Regions from separate parts of the Streptomyces sp. NPDC057682 genome, predicted to be linked through region 1. Evidence: riboswitches for the same ligand, from Rfam matches in the RefSeq annotation. Region 1 holds a riboswitch; the other holds the start of a gene.
What was found. Region 1 has a riboswitch for cyclic di-AMP ahead of ACFVDM_RS02760 (M23 family metallopeptidase). Riboswitches for the same ligand answer to the same signal wherever they lie in the genome.

Region 1 (4,744 bases):
CGGCCGGGGAAGCGGGGGCGTGGTCAGAGGTGAGCGGAGCGGTCATCGTCGAGGGCCCTCCAGACGGGTTGCGACGCGAGGCCGGGAGAGGCGTCCGGGCGCGATGACATGCGCGGTCGGCGGCCTGCTCGCACGGGCAGCCCACCGGACCGGGGGATGCAGCAGTTACCTTGCGGCAGAACACGTGTTCCTTGCAACACCTTCTCGCTTTCCACACCTTGACGGACCGACGGTCGGCCTGCACCCGCGCGTGCCGCCGGGAGGCCCTGATTCCGCTCTCCAAGGGTGGCCGAGAGGGCGTGTGTTCGGGATGGCTGGTTTCTACTCCCTTGGCGGCATGGGGTGTTGGTGCGCGCAGGACGTGCAGGTGGAGCGCACTCCGGCGCGTAGGGAGAAGGGGGCGGGGCGCGTGTGCACGGGGGGTGCGGAGGGGGTGAACGGGGTGAGTGGTCACAGGTGCGCCGGGGATGGCGTAGAGTTGTGTTCACCGACGCGGGGTGGAGCAGCTCGGTAGCTCGCTGGGCTCATAACCCAGAGGTCGCAGGTTCAAATCCTGTCCCCGCTACTGAAACATCAGGCCCGGCACGCATGCAGCGTGCCGGGCCTGATGCGTGTGCGGGGCCCGGTGGCCCGCGCTCTCTTCCCCCATTTGCCGATGAGCGTTCGCCCCGCGCTCCCGCCCGGGGAAACCTGGGGGCGGCGGTGGTGCGGCACCGGCCGTGGCCATGGAGGCGCCGGGCAGGAGGCCAGACAGGTGGGGACGCGGGAGCAGCGGGGGGCGGGGCCGGCCGGGGGCATCACGGCCCGCCGGTTCGTCCGCGCGCTTCCCGCGCTGATGATCATCGGCGGTGTGCTGTCCGACGCGTTGACCCCGCCCCGGTACACCGCGATCCCGCTGTTCGCCGCCGCTCCGCTGATCGCCGCCCCGTTCTTCTCGCGGGTAAGCACCATCCGGACGGGCGCCGCCGCCCTGCTGGCCCTGTTTCTCCTGCGGATCCAGCACCAGGACCTGCCCGGTCCCGTGATCGTCATCGAACTGCTCACCGTCCTCACCGTCTCCGTCCTCGCCGTCGTGATCAACGGAGTCGTCCGGCGGAGCAACGAGCAGCTGGCCTCCGCCCGGGTCATCGCGGAGACCGCCATGCGCGCCGTGCTGCCGACCCCGGCCGAGCGCATCGGAGGGCTGCGGGTCGCCGCGCGGTACGAGGCGGCGCAGGCGGACGCGTACATCGGCGGCGACCTGTTCTCGGTGGCGGACAGCCCGCACGGGGTGCGGTTGCTGGTCGGGGACGTACGGGGCAAGGGGCTGGACGCGGTCGGGGCGGTGGCGGTGGCCATCGGCTGCTTCCGGGAGGCCGCCGAGCAGGAGGACGGCCCGGCGGGGGTGGCGGTGCGGCTGGAGCGGGCGCTGGCCCGGGAGGCGGACGCGCGCGGGGGCCTCGACGCCTTCGAGGGGTTCATCACCGCCGTCCTGGCCGAGATCCCGCCGGGGGCGGGCCGGGTGCGCATCGTCAACCGGGGCCACCCCGATCCCCTGCTGCTGCACGCCGACGGGGCGCTGGAGGTGCTGACGCCCTCGGTGCCCGCGCTGCCCCTCGGGCTGGACCTCGGGACGTGGCCGGACCGGACCGACGAGTGGGAGCTGCCGGCCGGGGCGATGCTCCTCTTCTACACGGACGGCCTCTCCGAGGCCCGTGATGCCGCAGGGGTCTTCTACGACCCCGCCGCCCGGCTGCGCGGGCGGATCTTCCCCGGACCCGAGGAACTGCTGACGGCGCTCACCGAGGACGTGCGGCTGCACACGGGCGGGGAGACGACGGACGACATGGCGCTCCTGGCCGTCGCCCGGCCCGCCGAGGGGCAGCCCGACCGGCGCAGGACGGTGAAGATCGTCGGCAGGGGCGACGAGCGGGGCCACGGACCGTGACCGAGAGACCCCACTCCGCATAACATTTGACGCACTGTCAGAAACCGGGTGGCCGTCGAGGGGCGGTGAACTCGCCCGATTCCACCCGGTTGTGTCCCGTAAAGTCCAGGCCAAGGACGGGAACGATCAAGGGGAACAGCTTGGAATCGAGCCCGCCTGTCTATTAACGTTCGATAACGCAGCGCGGTTGTCACAACCGCCGTCAGTGGCGGCACCGTGCGCGAGCGCCGAATTCCGCAAGGGAACCGGGGAACCACCTACATGGGGTGAATCGGGCATCTCTGTCTCGCCTGTCGAGGCGGAGGAACCCGTAGGAGACCTTCCTGCTCCGAACCCGTCAGCTAACCCGGTAGGCGAGAAGGAAGGAAAGGAGTGCGCCTCCGTGGCGTCCAACAAGCCTGCCCCCGAAGGCTCTTCCCGCTTCGGGTACGACTACGGCAACGACTTCGCGCCCGAGCGCGGGATCGATCGGGGCGACGGCTTCGCGGCCGGCTTCCGTGCCGAGGAGGCCGGGTCCGATCAGGCCTGGGAGGAGTGGAATCCCACCGAGGAGTCCATCCGTCCCGTACGCGGCAGGCACCGCGTCGCCAAGCAGCGCAACGGTCTGGCCCGCAGCTCCACCGTCCTCGGTGTCGGTGTCATCGCGGCCGTCGGAGCGGGGGGCATGGCCACCGCCCAGAGCAAGCCGCCGGTCTCCATTTCTCTTCCCGATTCCATCGCGGACAACCTTCCGGCCGCCAAGTCGCTGCCCGGAGTGGGCGCGCTCTTCTCGTCCGACAAGGCCGAGTCCCCCGAGGAGAAGGCCGAGGCGGCCATCGCCGCCGCCCCGCTGACCTCCGCCGGTGTGACCACCGCCGAGGCCGAGCAGGGCACCACCGACGCCGGTGAGGCGCTGCGCGCCCGCATCCTCCAGCAGGCCGAACAGCAGCAGGACGCGGCCGCCGCCGAGGCGAAGGCCGCCGAGGAGAAGGCCGCGGCCGAGAAGGCGGCGGCCGAGGCCAAGAAGAAGCAGGACGCCGCCGAGGCCCAGCTCGCCGCCGAGAAGAAGAAGGCGGCCGAGGAGGCGGCGAAGAAGGCGGAGGCCCTGCGGCTGGCCAAGCTCGCCGCGAGCTACGCCATCCCCACCTCCTCGTACACGATCACCTCGACCTACGGCGAGGCCGGTTCGATGTGGTCCTCCGGCTACCACACGGGCCTCGACTTCGCCGCCCCGACGGGCACCCCGATCAAGGCCATCCACACCGGCACCGTCAAGTCGGCCGGCTGGTCCGGGTCCTACGGCTACCGCACCGTCCTGGAGCTGGAGGACGGCACCGAGCTGTGGTTCTGCCACCAGTCCTCGATCGGTGTCAGCGTCGGCCAGAAGGTCACCACCGGGGACGTCATCGGCAACGTCGGCGCGACCGGCAACGTGACGGGCCCGCACCTCCACCTGGAGGTCCACACCGCGGACGGCACCGGCGTCGACCCCATGGCCTGGCTGAACGCCCGCGGTCTGACCGTCTGACAGCCGCCCTAGGCGCTCTGAGAAACCCCGGCAGCCCTGACGCTGACCCCCCGACGTCAGGGCTGCCGGTCTGCCCGCGCCCGGGGGCTTCCGGGTATTCCCGTGTACCGGGCACGGAATAGCGGCCCGGGTGGGGAGGGTTGTTCTCCCCATGACTTCTCTTCGCCCCCTCGGCACCTCCGGTCTCCAGGTCTTCCCGCTCTCCCTCGGCGGCAACGTCTTCGGCTGGACGGCCGACGAGACGCAGTCCTTCGCCGTGCTCGACGCCTACACGGCCGGTGGCGGCAACTTCATCGACACGGCCGACACCTACTCGTCCTGGATCCCCGGCAACGTCGGCGGCGAGTCGGAGACCATCATCGGCAAGTGGCTCACCGCGCGCGGCAACCGCGACGACGTGGTCGTGGCGACGAAGGTCGGTGCCCACCCCGACTACAAGGGCCTCTCCGCCGCCACCATCAAGGCCGGTGCGGAGGAGTCGCTGCGCCGGCTCGGCACCGACCACATCGACCTCTACTACACGCACTTCGACGACGAGACCGTCCCGGTCGAGGAGATCATCACCGCGCTCGACCAGCTGGTGAAGGAGGGCAAGGTCCGCGAGATCGCCGCCTCCAACATCAGCCCGGAGCGGCTGCGCGCCTCGCTGGAGTTCTCCGAGCGCGAGGGCCTCGCCCGGTACGTGGCCCTCCAGCCGCACTACAACCTCGTCTCCCGGGACACCTACGAGGGCGAGCTCCAGGAGACCGCCGCCCGCGCCGGACTCGCGGCCGTCCCCTACTACGCCCTCGCCGCCGGATTCCTCACCGGCAAGTACCGCCCGGGGACGACCGTCGACAGCGCCCGCGCCGGCAGTGCCTCCGCCCATCTGGAGTCCGAGCGCGGGCAGAAGGTGCTCGCCGCACTGGACGCCGTGGCGACCGAACGCGAGGCGGAGATCGCCACCGTGGCGCTGGCGTGGCTGGCCGCCCGGCCGACCGTCGCCGCGCCCATCGCCTCGGCCCGCACCGTCGAGCAGCTTCCCGCCCTGCTCGCCGTCGCCGACCTCCACCTGACCGACGCGGAGCTGGCCCGCCTCACCGAGGCCTCCGCCTGACCGCACCGGCCTCCCGAAGCCGACACGATGCCCCGACGCCCCCGCGGCCGTCGGGGCATCGTCCTTCTCCTCGGGGACCGTCCGCCTCGGGAGCCGTCAGCTCCGGGGGCCCGCCTGCGGATCGTAGGGAAGCGGGCCGCCGTCCTGACGCGGAACGTGCCCGGACTCGTACGGGGCCTGACCGCCCGGGTACGGGCTCTGCCCGGCTGCATAC
Region 2 (4,744 bases), on a different contig from region 1:
GTGGACCGAGATCGATCCGCTGTTCCCGTACAGCCGCCATCCGCACCGCTCGGCCGGGCTGCCCTGCCGGACCGGTGAGTCGGTGATCTCGGTCGACGGCGAGGGGACGGTGCGCCGCTGCCACTTCGTCCGCGCGGAGCTGGGCAACCTGTACGACGGGAGCTACCGGGCGGCGCTGCGGCCCCGTGCCTGTCCGCGGGCGGTGTGCGACTGCCACATCGGGTACGTCCATCTGGAGACGCTGCCCCTGTACGACGTCTTCGCGGGCGGGGTGCTGGAACGCGTTCCGGCGGTGCCGCCGTCCCGGCTCCTGCCGCTGTCCCCCGTCCCCCCGGCCGGGGTGCCGGCCCTGGGCGACTGAGGACAGCGGGGCCGGTCAGAGCGGCAGCAGATCGGGGCGCTTGGCCTCGACGTGGTCGCCGGAGGACTCGCCGCGCAGCCGTCGGCCGATCCACGGCACGAGGTATTCGCGCGCCCAGTGGATGTCGTCCCGGCGCACTTCGAGCGTGCCGCGCGGGTCCTGCGGCGGCCAGGCCTGGTCCGGGTCGGCGGGCACCTCGTAGCCGAGGACCTGGGCGGCGCGCAGGGCGACCCGCGTGTGCCCCTCGGCCGAGAGGTGCAGCCGGTCGTCGTCCCAGGCCCGCCGGTCCTGGACCGAGCGCAGCGACCACAGGTCGAGCACCGGGCAGTCGTAGCGGTCGGCGATGGCCCGCACATGGGCGGTGTACGTGGCGATCTTGCCGCGCAGATGGCGCAGGACCGGTACCCCGCGGGTGTCGAAGCCGGTGGTCACCATCACGGTGCCGACCGCGCCGGTCAGATCGGCGACCGCGCGCTCGAAGCGCTCGGCCACGTCGTCCGGGTCGGTGCCCGGCCGGATGATGTCGTTGCCGCCGGCACAGAAGCTCACCAGGTCGGGGGCGAGTTCCTTGGCGCGCGGCACCTGCTCCTCGACGATCTGGTCGAGGAGGCGTCCTCGTACGGCGAGATTGGCGTAACGGAAGTTCCCGTGGGCCGTTCCGGGGTCGGGGAACTGGTCCGGGAGCTGGTCCGCGAGGAGGACCGCGAAGCGGTCCGCCCAGCCGACGAAGGTTCCGTCGGGGCCGGGGTCGCCGACGCCCTCGGTGAAGCTGTCGCCAATCGCCGCGTACGACTCGATGGCGCCCTGTCGTCGTCCGGCGCCCTGCTTGATGTTGTTCGAATCGTCTGCCACAAGGGCATATCCTGCACCGCCGAATGTGACCTACGCGACCGTAATAAGGGGTTGACGGGTGGTGAGATAGACCACCCGGTCAGGTTTTGGTAAAGGGGGAATAAGCAGAGGGACGGTGCGCCGCCGCGCACCGTCCCTCTGCTTATTGCCGGGTCCGGTTCACCGGACCCCTACTGCCAGGGGAATCAGACGTTGATCCCGTGCGACGCCAGGTAGGCGATCGGGTCGATGTCCGAGCCGTACTCCGGGCCCGTGCGGACCTCGAAGTGGAGGTGCGGGCCGGTGGCGTTGCCGGTGGAGCCGGAGAGGCCGACCTGCTGGCCCGCGGTCACGGTCTGGCCCGCCGAGACGGAGAGCGAGGACATGTGGCCGTACTGGGAGTAGTGGCCGTCGGCGTGCTTGATGACGACCTGGTTGCCGTACGCGCCGCCCCAGCCGGCGGTGACGACGGTGCCGGAGGTGATGGCCTTCACGCTGGTGCCGGTGGAGACGGGGAAGTCGATACCGGTGTGGCTGCCGCTGGACCAGTTGGAGCCGGAGGCGCGGTAGGCGGTGGTGTGGTTGCCCGGGACCGGGTGGACGTAACCCGAGTCGTTGCTCTGGGTGGCCGGGGCGGTGCTCTCCTGGGCGTCCGAGGAGCCGGACGACGCCGGGGCCTTGGTCGCGGGGGCCTTGGACTCGGCGGCGGCCGGGGCCTTGGCCGGGGTCTTCGCGGCGGGGGCCTTCGCGGCGGCGGACGCACCGGCGGAGTGGCCCCAGCTCTTCGCACCGAGGGTCAGCTTCATCCCCGGGAAGATCAGGCTCGGGTTCTCGCCGACGACCTCGCGGTTGTCCTGGTACAGCTTCTGCCAGCCGCCCTTGACGTGGTGCTCGGCGGCGATCTTCGAGAGGTAGTCGCCGGAGACCACGGAGTAGGTGGTGGTGCCGGCCTGGTGGGCGGCGACCGGCTTGGCCGGGGTGGCGTGCGCGGCGGCGGCCGTCTTCGCGGCGGGAGCGGTCTGCTCCGCGGCACTGGCACCGGTGGCACCGAGCAGCGGGAGGGCGATGACGGCTCCGCCGGCGCTGGCGACGACGACGCCGCGGGCGATGGTGCTGGACTTGGGACGGCGGTGCTTACCCGAGATGGGCATGAAGGATTTCCTCTCCGGCGCCTGCGAGGTGAGCTGTCGGGTTCGGACTGGAGATGTCCGGTCGCGCCGGGCGCGACTTCACCCCGAGCCGTCGGGAATTCCCGGACGGCGGCCTACCTGGTTCCCCCGCTCCTGCCACGCGGTGAGTGAGTGCGAATTCCGGTCGGCGGCAGGATTAGGCGGTCCGTCCGGATTGACATGGAACGTAAGCGAGCCGGGACGGCGGAAACAAGCCATCGCTTCCGCGGCGGATTCCACGCCCGAATCCCGACACGGAATTCCGGTCACCCTCCGTGGATTACGGATCTTGGCTTTCCGCGAGGTGCCGGGGAATACCCCACGGCCGCGCCACCACACACCGTCACGGATATGATCCCGCTCACGAGGGCCCGGCCATCTCCCGTGCAATCAGGGCACGTTCGACCAAATACACCAAATCGGACATGTCATGGCCATCGCCCCTCCCGGACCGGTACTCCGCGGGTACGGCCGGCCTTCCGATCCGGCCCGCGCGGTGCCTCCGGGCACCCGCCACAAGCGCGGAAGAAGGCGGACGCCGAGATGATTGCCCGACGAAACAATGTCGTATCGTCACGGAAGTGAACGCCCCGGCGACCCGCGCCGGCGACCGAGCCTCCAGGAGTGAACGTGACGCAGCAGCTGCCGCAGACCCCGCCGACGGAGCCCGAGCTGACCGGGGTCCGCAACTTCCGGGACGTGGGCGGGCTCCCCGCCGCCGACGGGCGCCGGGTGCGTTTCGGACGGCTCTACCGCAGCGGTCATCTGGCGCACGCGACCCCCGAGGACGCCGCCTTTCTCTCGGGCCTCGGCCTGCACACGGTCTTCGACTTCCGCAACAGCGCCGACCACAAGCTCGACGGACGGGACGTGGAGCTGCCGGGCGTGCGCAATGTGAGCATCCCGCTCAGCGACCCCGCGGACGGAGCCGAGTTCTGGCGGATGGTCCGCGACGGGAACATGTCCGAGCTGCGGTCGATCCTGGCCGACGGCAAGGGCGCCGACCGCATGATCGCCTCGTACCGCCGGACCATCCTGGACCGCACGGCCGAGCACAGCCGGGTGCTGCACGCCCTCGCCGAGGACAGCGTGCCGGCGCTGATGCACTGCGCGGCGGGCAAGGACCGGGCGGGGCTCTCGATCGCCGTGGCCCTGCTCGCGGTCGGCGTCGAGCGCGACGCCATCGAGGCCGACTACCTGAAGTCCAACGACGCCCACCGCCGCTACCGGGTCCGCCGCAGCGACACCTCACCGGCCGGCACCTCGCCCGAGGTGATGGAACTGCTCAACCCGCTCTTCGGCGCCCACCGCGACTACCTGGCCGCGGCCTTCGACACGATCGACTCCACCTGGGGCGGCACCGACCGCTACCTCGCCGACGGGCTGAAGCTCGCCCCGCCGACGCGCGAGCGACTGCGCGAGCGGCTGCTCGACGGGGTCTGACCACAGGCGGGGTCCCCCCGCCCGGCGGGGGCACACCTGACCGCTACTGGTTGTGCATCCCCACGGCGAAGAGCAGGTAGAGGAAACCCGCGATGACGTGCCCGGCCACCAGATAGGCGAAGAGCCTGATGACGAGCCCGCGGGGCATCTTCTTCTCCTGCGGGTCGTAGTTCTTGGTCCGCGCCGGGGTGAGCGGGTCGTAGTTCTCGGAATCCGACATGACGGTTCCTCTCTGCCGGCCCGGGGGCCGGTGGCGGGACGGTGCCTCAGGGACGGTGGACGGCGCCGCCGAGACACAACTCGGCGGCGGGGCTCTGCAGCAGGGTGTGGACGAAGAGCAGTTCGGCACCCTCGCGGCCCGCGGCCGTGATCCGGTGCGGGGTGAGCGAGTCGAAGTGCGCGCTGTCGCCGGGCGCGAGGTCGTGCACGGATTCACCGAGGACGACCCGGAGGTGTCCGGTCAGGACGTACAGCCACTCCTCGCCGGGGTGGACGCGCACCAGATCGCCCTGGGCCCCGTGGGGAACGAGGACGCGCAGTGCCTGCATCGCCCGGCCGGAGCCACCGGCCTGCTGGTACGTCCAGCCGTCGGCCTCGGCGCCTTCGAACCTCCGGCCGCGGACGATCGCGTCACGTTCCGGGGGCATCTCTCCCAGCAGCTCGGAGACCGTCGTACCGTAGATCCTGGCCAGACCGAGCAGCATCGGCAGCGAGGGCTGGCGTCGGCCCGTTTCGAGCCGGGAGAGATGGGCGGGCGAGAGTCCGGCCCGCTGGGCGGCGCTCTCCAGGGTGAGACCACGGCTGCGGCGCAGATCGCGCAGGCGGGGCGCGACCCCGGGCAGCTCGTCGGCCACCCCTCCTTCCGGAGGATTCATACTCTTATTGGGCCAGGAACTTTCCTCGGAGGCAAATTTCTTGCCTCCGAGGCAAATCCCTCCGC

Region 2: linked by a shared signal. The riboswitch ahead of ACFVDM_RS14435 (peptidoglycan DD-metalloendopeptidase family protein) and the one ahead of ACFVDM_RS02760 (M23 family metallopeptidase) in region 1 are both predicted to bind cyclic di-AMP.

Annotation. Positions count from the first base shown of each region.
Region 1 is NZ_JBHVIN010000001.1:641,722-646,465, forward strand. It holds gene ACFVDM_RS02745 (hypothetical protein) at 1-46, opposite strand, end outside; tRNA gene ACFVDM_RS02750 (tRNA-Met) at 492-565, shown strand; gene ACFVDM_RS02755 (PP2C family protein-serine/threonine phosphatase) at 755-1,927, shown strand; cyclic di-AMP (ydaO/yuaA leader) riboswitch at 2,143-2,298, shown strand; gene ACFVDM_RS02760 (M23 family metallopeptidase) at 2,310-3,434, shown strand; gene ACFVDM_RS02765 (aldo/keto reductase) at 3,586-4,530, shown strand; gene ACFVDM_RS02770 (PrsW family glutamic-type intramembrane protease) at 4,627-4,744, opposite strand, start outside.
Region 2 is NZ_JBHVIN010000007.1:33,927-38,670, forward strand. It holds gene ACFVDM_RS14425 (STM4011 family radical SAM protein) at 1-361, shown strand, start outside; gene ACFVDM_RS14430 (SGNH/GDSL hydrolase family protein) at 377-1,213, opposite strand; gene ACFVDM_RS14435 (peptidoglycan DD-metalloendopeptidase family protein) at 1,399-2,343, opposite strand; cyclic di-AMP (ydaO/yuaA leader) riboswitch at 2,349-2,502, opposite strand; gene ACFVDM_RS14440 (tyrosine-protein phosphatase) at 2,992-3,804, shown strand; gene ACFVDM_RS14445 (DUF6126 family protein) at 3,848-4,024, opposite strand; gene ACFVDM_RS14450 (helix-turn-helix domain-containing protein) at 4,071-4,679, opposite strand.